Regions from separate parts of the Paenibacillus sp. J22P15 genome, predicted to be linked through region 1. Evidence: predicted binding sites of a transcription regulator. Region 1 holds the regulator's gene; the other holds the start of a gene.

Region 1 (4,199 bases):
CTTCACTCATTCAAGGACAATTAACTCGTTTCTTAAATAAGCGCTAATTGACTTTAATAACCATTGATGTGCAAACTAAGGAGATGATTCTGTGAGTTACACTAAAGACGATATTAGACGTATAACACAGGAACAAAATGTTCGGTTTATTCGTTTGCAGTTTACGGATTTACTTGGAACGATTAAAAATGTTGAAATTCCTGTAAGTCAGCTTGAAAAAGCGTTGGACAACAAAATGATGTTCGACGGTTCTTCTATCGAAGGTTACGTTCGTATTGAAGAATCTGATATGTACTTATACCCTGATCTTGATACATGGGTTGTATTTCCATGGGTAACACAAGATCGTGTTGCTCGTCTGATCTGTGATATCTACATGCCGGACGGAACACCTTTCGCTGGAGATCCACGCGGTATTTTGAAACGTGCATTGAAGGAAGCGGAAGAGCTTGGTTATACGGCAATGAATGTTGGTCCTGAACCGGAATTTTTCTTATTCAAAACCGATGAGCGCGGTGAGCCAACTACGGAGCTTAATGACCAAGGCGGTTACTTCGACTTAGCACCTATGGATATGGGTGAAAATTGTCGTCGTGAAATCGTTTTGACACTTGAAGAAATGGGCTTTGAGATTGAGGCATCTCACCATGAGGTTGCTCCTGGTCAGCATGAGATCGATTTTAAATATGCTGATGCGATCAAGGCTGCAGACCAAATTCAAACGTTTAAGCTAGTTGTTAAAACAGTTGCACGCGAACATGGCTTGCATGCATCGTTTATGCCAAAGCCTTTGTACGGTGTGAATGGTTCTGGTATGCACTGTCACCAATCGCTTTTCACTGGTGATACGAATGCGTTCTACGATGAGAAGGACAAGCTAGGCCTTAGTGCTGTTGCACGTCAGTATATGGCAGGAATCCTGCTTCATGCTCGCGCAATGGCAGCCATTACGAACCCTACAATCAATTCCTATAAACGTCTTGTCCCTGGTTATGAAGCGCCTTGTTATGTAGCCTGGTCAGCAAGCAACCGTTCACCAATGATTCGTATCCCAGCTTCACGCGGACTTAGTACTCGTGTAGAGGTGCGTAATCCAGATCCAGCAGCTAATCCGTATTTGGCTCTTGCAGTCATGCTTAAAGCAGGTCTTGACGGCATTAAGAACAAAGCACAGCTGCCAGCTCCTACGGACCGGAACATCTACATCATGACAGAGGAAGAGCGTCAAGATGCAGGAATTCCAAGCTTGCCGCTAGATTTGAAAGAAGCATTAGATGAGATGCTAAGAAGCGACATTGTATGCGAAGCGCTTGGCGATCACGCTCTTGCTCATTTTTACGAGCTTAAAGAAATCGAGTGGGATATGTATCGCACACAAGTTCACCAATGGGAACGCGATCAATATTTGACTCTTTACTAGAAATTAGATCCCTTGACGCCATAGGCGTTGAGGGATTTTTTTTGTGTTTGTAATAGCCAGTACCATATAGAGTTAGTACTATTCGGGAATCCGCCTTATTGCTATATTTGTTCTAATGGATAGTCGATTCAACGAGAAAGAGGTGAGCAACGTGACAGTATCCAATTCGGATCACGAAATAGATCAATTTGTGTACGTATTATTAACGGACACAGGTACATGGTTTACAAGGTTGATTAAAGCTTTTACAGGTGCTCCATATAATCATGCTTCCATTGTTATGGGAGATGATTTGAAGGATATTTATAGCTTTGGACGCAAACGGGCGAATAATCCATTGATAGCTGGGTTTGTCAAAGAAAACGTATATGAAGGGACGTTTCGCCAATTTCCTTCTACGCGCTGCGTACTGCTAAAGATCGCTGTATCGGATAAACAAAGAGCTTCGTTGTTGCAAGTTGTGCGTGAGTTTGAGAATAAAAAAGATCAATATCGTTATAATCTTGTTGGATTGATAGGTGTGCTTCTAGAACTTGATATTAAACCCGCTGACGCCTATTTTTGCTCACAGTTTGTTGCAGAGACCATGCGCAGGAGCGGCATTCCATTGTGGGAACGTCCATCGACACAAGTGACACCACATGATTTTCTACTGCACGAGCAACTCGAAGTTGTATACGAAGGACTTCTCTATAATTATCCATTGCTTAATCGTCAAAAATTAATTCGAAATGCACCTTCAAAAGCCCCCGCCTATTTCTTTTGGAAGCGAGTGGTTTAACATATGCGATTAGAGAAGATTGAAAGCACAAAAAGCACAAAAAGATCCATGTAATGGATCTTTTTGTGTGAGATTTACTATAGAAGGATTAAATTAAAGGTCTGTTTTAGTAGCCGCCAAAGCGCATGCAGCTGCATGCTATAATAACCAACAAGATGAAGAGAACAAGAATCGTACCAGTGTTTGTAAAGGCTCCACCTACATAACCGGACATTGTTCATTGCACCTCCTTTTGAATTGAATACATAGTATGATATGCGGATAAAGTCACAGTGATTGGGTAATTGTCCTTAGTAAACCAAAGAATAGGCTGAATCATCGATGCTTACGCACGGATTCAGCCTATTCTTTATGTACTAACAAGATAAAATTAATGAATATCGCGGAAAAGTCCGATGACTTTGCCAAGAATCGTTACATTTTGAAGTAAAATCGGCTGCATAGTTGAATTCTCAGGCTGCAAGCGAATATGTGTTTTCTCTTTGTAGAAGGTTTTGACTGTTGCTTCGTCATCCTCGGTCATCGCGACAACAATTTCACCATTATTTGCAGTTTGTTGTTGACGAACGATTACATAATCTCCATCATGAATACCTGCTTCAATCATACTCTCGCCCATGACATTCAGAATAAAGACACTGCTGTCACCGACAAAATGGGAGGGAAGCGGGAAATACTCTTCGATGTTCTCCGTCGCCGTAATTGGCACACCAGCGGTAACTTTTCCGACAATCGGTACTCTTGCTACGGACATCGGGATAATACCTTCAGAAACTTCTTGATCTAAAATTTCAATAGCACGCGGTTTCGTGGGATCTCGGCGTATTAGACCTTTCTTCTCTAAGCGGTCCAAATGACCATGAACGGTTGAACTGGACAACAATCCAACAGCTTCGCCGATTTCTCGAACGGAGGGTGGATAGCCTTTCTCCCGCACTTCATTCTTAATAAATTCAAGAATTGAATGTTGTCGGTTAGAAATCTTCGACACTGCAATCACTCCATTAGTAGGTTTGCAAAAAATTATAACATAGAACCGGAGTTCGTACAAACATAAGTTCTTAAGTACAGAGGTTCGTATTTTTTCGTTGACACCAAACGTTTGTTCGTGTAATCTAAAAACAGAACAAACGTTTGGGGTGCTGATAAATGATAACGAGTCCAAGTTTTTATAGAACGATACATAAGCAAGATACAAACAAAGCAACGAAGAGTAAACAAAGAGTAGGACTATTACTGAAGCGACATGCTGCTAAGATCACAGTTTGCGCTGCTGTGTTTATTCTTCTGTTTACTAGCTTCCTAATGATGGGAACATATGCTTCAGGGAATTCTCCTCAAGCAGCAACTGTAGAAGAGAATATTATCACTGTTAAGTCTGGCGACACTCTCTGGAATATTGCAAAGCAATTTACAAATGAAAGCCAAGATATTAGATATATTGTTTTTCTAATTAAAGACAGGAATGATTTACAAACAGCTGTTATTAAACCGGGTCAGAAGCTAATTATTCCTAGCATTTAGTTCCAATATCTATTACAATTTAATAGGAATATTTTATTCAATTAATTTTACTTTCTAAGTTATGCAGATGTTTTCACATCCGCTTGATTTAGAAAGTTTTTTTGTGTGAACTGCAGTGCAAACCCTGAATTCTATCGTCTATTAAAGGGGACTGAAAGGAGAGGCTATTTTGTTACGAGTTGAAGAGTTATCCCATTCATTTATGAATGGGCATGAAACGACCGCTGTTCTGCAGCAGATTAGCTTTCATGTACATAAGGGTGAAATGATTGCGTTGTTAGGGAGTTCAGGCTCAGGTAAATCCACGTTACTAAACTTAATGGCGGGTTTGATGAAGCCGACAGAAGGTCAAATCTTTATCGCAGATCATAATATCGTAACGATGAATGAAAACCGATTGGCAGAGTTTAGGCGAAAGCATATCGGATTTATTTTTCAAGCGTATGAGCTGATTTCCAATTTAACGGTTAGGGA
Region 2 (4,199 bases), on a different contig from region 1:
ATTACAGCCGCTTAAAGCGACGGGTACGGTTAGCATCAAAGCAAAGGTGAGTGCCTTTTGACCTTTAGCTTTTAATTTGGCACTTGCTGCCGAAGTCATATCTTTCAAGTCTGTTCTGGCTGCAAATACGTTCTCATCGGACATTTACAGGTTCACTCCTTTCAAAAAAACGACGATCTTGCTGCGATCCATATCATAAATCGTGTAAATCGTCTCGTAGGTGCTCTGTTCACTCACAATGTAATGATCAAGCAGAAGCGCAGCAAATTCCAGAGGACTGGCCGGTGCTTGCTGAGCGAGTGTGCACGGATTGAAACGGTAACCGTTCCAAAGTAAATATTCGACTTCCATATAAGGAGAGACGGTGACATACTCGAACAGCGCAGCTCGGATGGCTTGCCCGTATACCGTATCATCATGTTCATTATAGGGCTTTGCATAAATATGATGATGTTTGCCGTTCTCGCACTCGTTGGCTGTATGCTCATACAAACCGTTGCGGAAAATAGTTGCATTAACGAGCTTGCGAACAAATATATCTTCACGAGTTACAGCAGCTTCCGTAATGGTTCGCTCTACGCGCTGAAATGGCTCAGACCATTCCATGTAGATTAGCGAGAGATTCAATATAATTACCGCCTTTCAGATCTAATCTTAGCGATGGTCTCGTCATTCGAAATAACGAATAAACGAGCAGCGGCTGGAATAGGTGCTTCGAGCCTGCGGTTAATGCCCATGTCGGTGCGGTCAGCAATCAGTGTAGCCCCTTTGCGCAGAAGCGCATGGAAGGCATCCCCATAGGTTGACCAGCTTGGATCTATGGTGATCTCAAATACGTCTTCGCCATATTTTCGGCTGAGCAGCTGCATGAAGATATCTACATTGCCTTCCTTTAAAGCAGATCTTACAGCCAGCCTAGAAACAGCATCATGCGATAATATAAAATCATTTACTTGTACGTGTCGGAAATTAAGAATATGCTTCTCAAGCATGATCTCAACTGTTGTATGGACTGCGGGAGCAATCTGTTCAATACTAGAAGCGATGAGCAGCGATTTGCCATCGATGAGCGAGGTGTCTTCGATAGATGGATCAGCAAAAATAATCGCAGAACGAGCCGCATGCACATTTGCCTGTTCAAGTACTTCAGCAGAGGTAGGATCACCGCTTACGAAATGCACCCGAGGATGATCGAAGGGATGCTTCGCACTAATATCAATAATAATTATGGACATCTCCGTATTCGAGTCTAGTAAATCCTCAACGGCTAGCTGCGCTTTTTTACTCCAATTAATGACGATAATATGGTCCTGACCTTGGAACTTCAATTTTCCACCTTCTCTTCTCCGCTGAAGTTCAGCTATGGAATCGATAATTTTTCCAATCAATAAGCTCAGCAGGCCGATTCCGAATACGTACAGCAGCATGGCAAGCACCTTACCAGGTACCGTTTTGGGAAAATAATCGCCGTAGCCCACTGTAGCGATCGTTGTCATCACCCACCATAACGAATTAAACCAATTGCCAAAGGTGCTTGGTTCAAGCAGGAATGCGATCGTAGCGCTGACAAATACAAGTAATAATGTGAGGAAAACAATAAAGTAATTGTTTAAACGAAGCAGTTTTAGGCTAAGTTTCAAAAAAATCTGCATGCCTGTCACCCTCATTCGTAATATGGCTTTATACGCCGCACCTTTTATGCATTATGTATTATACAGGGAATGCAGATGAGTTGGGGGAAATTGTTTTAAATATGTTTATCCTATTGAAACAGGGTGGTAGGTTTGCAAGAAATCGAGAAGTGCAGGAATAAAAGTTAACTTTTAGGAAAAAGTAAATAAACTTGCATCAAATCCTCACTCCTCGCTATAATAAGAACAAATGTTCTTATTATGGAGGGGTGGCAATGGCCGCTAAAGAGGAAGAAGCTCGCGGAAAAGTCAGAACAGCTGGTCATCCGCCGATTCAGACTGAGGAAGAGCTTATGCTGGTGAAACGATATGTGCTGCTTGGCATTGTCATGCGGATTTTGGATCATGATATACGTGTAATAGGTACTTCGGCTATTAAGCTCCCGCGGTTTTACGAATCGATGATGCGCGGCATGCAGGATCGGGTACTGCTTGATCTCGCTGGGATTAGGAGGAAATTTCGGGAGACGGGCATAAAAGTGTATGAGGAGAAACGCGAAGCGGACGGACTGCACGCAGAATATGTATGCAGAGGGTACCATCATCGTTTTTTTATGCTGTGGGGTTTTGTGAAGGCCGAGTCCGAACGAGTGCTAAAACAGTATTTGTCTAGCTAATTATGGAATTGTTCATGGTTTTGTCAAAATAACAAAAAAACTTTTCAGCTTTCCGTAGTTTAAGGTTGAGAACTTCGGACGATCTTATGTAATATAAGAGGTAGACATTATGAACGCAAAGGGGAGCACATAGCAATGCATAAGTGGGTTATGTTTACTTTATTTGCAGCGGCGTCTTTGTTGGGCTTATATTTGCTCACATTCGCACTGCCAGCTAAGCCGGTTGATGAGTCTGCCTCGTTGCCAGAGGGTATGACTTTACTGAAGGTTGTAGCATCGAATGATTTCGTATTTGATCAAAAAGAGTACAAAGTTAAGGTTGGAGACAAAGTTAGACTTAAGCTTTCGAATAAAAGCGGTATTCACGGGGTACATATTGACGAGCTTCAAGTAGCTTTGGATAACGATCACCCAGAAACTGACTTGGAATTTAAAGAGCCAGGAACTTACAAGATCTATTGTTCCATTCCATGCGGTCAAGGACACACGACGATGGAATCTACTTTAGTTGTAGAAGCAGCCTAAGGTTTAACCGATTCATGTGCTGTAAAAATGAGAAAGGAGCCGAAAGGCTCCTTTTTGCCTAAAATAAGGCTATCGTGCTGAACGAGATTGATGCTCTTTTTCACGGCCGCGTGCAATAAGCACATCGGCGACGAAGCCGAGCAGCGCCCATGTAATAACGGTAAGTGCATACATGAGCAGCACGTTTACCTCGTGCACGTCTACAAATAAATCAACGACCCATGCGGGAATGCTGAACATGAAGAAGATAAGATTGTGCGGATCATATCCCGTCGAGTTAAACAAGCTGATAGCAAGTCCAAATAATGTTGCAACAATTGTAACCGGATAGCGCATAACGTACCGATCCCCTTCGTGTTAAAGATTGCCGTAATGCGACTGCATAGGTTATTATGTGACAAAAAGACAAAAGTTATTCGCCGAATTCAAAGGAGGAACTAAATAATGCTTACTCATATCGTTTTTTTTAAATTAAAAGATGGCAGTGAAGAGAGCGTAGCACGTACCGCTCAGGTGCTTAGAGATATGGAAGGCAAAATCGAAGTGCTGAAGTCAATTGAAGTTGGAATTGACGTTGTGCATTCTGAGCGTTCGTACGATATTGCTCTTATTACGAAATTCGAATCATTGGAGGCGCTGGAGGTTTACCAAGTGCATCCTGTACATAAAAAGGTAATTGAGCATATGATGCAAGTTCGCGAAGCTTCCGTCAGCGTTGATTTTGAAAGCTGAGAGGCAGGATGAAGATTTATGAGTGACATGAGAGATGTATATGAAATATTGACATATTTACTGGTCATCATTTTTAGCAGCATTATTATGGTGGCATGGCTTAAACGGAAGGCGAAAAAAAAGAAACAAGGCTGAAAGCGGGCGACTGACTGATGTATTATGTAAATCGTGAACAAATTGCCGTCAGGCTGGATTCGATTACTGAAATCTCTTCGGCGTTGGATTCGCTTGCCGCTAATTGGCAGGCCACTCTGTTGGAAGGTTTGGCGCAGGAGAGAGCGCTGCATCTGGCTATTGAAACGGTAACAGATGTTGGAAGTTTCTTGATCGATGGGTTTATTTTGCGGGATGCGAGCAGTTATGAGGACATCATTGAAATTACGGGCGAAGCGGGTGCATTTCCGTCGGACATGCAGGCTACACTGATAGAGCTTGTGAGGCTTCGGAAGCCTTTGGTGCAGGATTATTATGTCTGGCAGAGAACAGAGCTTCATCCGCTCACCCTTAAGCTTTCTACACTGATGCCTGCTTTCAAGCAAGCCATTGAAGATTATTTGGAACGCGAATTGTAGGGTTGTTAACCTTATTTACACTTGATTTACGAAAAACTAAAAATACGTTACAATGACGCTAT

What was found. The regulator LexA, encoded in region 1, represses DNA repair genes until DNA is damaged. The targets are predictions, from matches to a motif close to CGAACATATGTTCG.
Region 2: AC0YN6_RS11735 (YhjD family protein) is a predicted target of LexA. The motif match lies at 1,875-1,888, and genes of this name have one in related genera.

Annotation. Positions count from the first base shown of each region.
Region 1 covers NZ_JBWDNT010000001.1:831,180-835,378, reverse strand. The annotation lists gene AC0YN6_RS03910 (MerR family transcriptional regulator) at 1-47, shown strand, start outside; gene glnA (type I glutamate--ammonia ligase) at 92-1,420, shown strand; gene AC0YN6_RS03900 (C40 family peptidase) at 1,572-2,201, shown strand; gene yjcZ (sporulation protein YjcZ) at 2,308-2,415, opposite strand; gene lexA (transcriptional repressor LexA) at 2,572-3,192, opposite strand; gene yneA (cell division suppressor protein YneA) at 3,351-3,725, shown strand; gene AC0YN6_RS03880 (ABC transporter ATP-binding protein) at 3,895-4,199, shown strand, end outside.
Region 2 covers NZ_JBWDNT010000004.1:151,935-156,133, forward strand. The annotation lists gene AC0YN6_RS11720 (hypothetical protein) at 1-144, opposite strand, end outside; gene AC0YN6_RS11725 (hypothetical protein) at 145-627, opposite strand; gene AC0YN6_RS11730 (potassium channel family protein) at 633-1,652, opposite strand; gene AC0YN6_RS11735 (YhjD family protein) at 1,907-2,308, shown strand; gene AC0YN6_RS11740 (cupredoxin domain-containing protein) at 2,444-2,833, shown strand; gene AC0YN6_RS11745 (hypothetical protein) at 2,903-3,169, opposite strand; gene AC0YN6_RS11750 (Dabb family protein) at 3,278-3,565, shown strand; gene AC0YN6_RS11755 (DUF86 domain-containing protein) at 3,718-4,137, shown strand.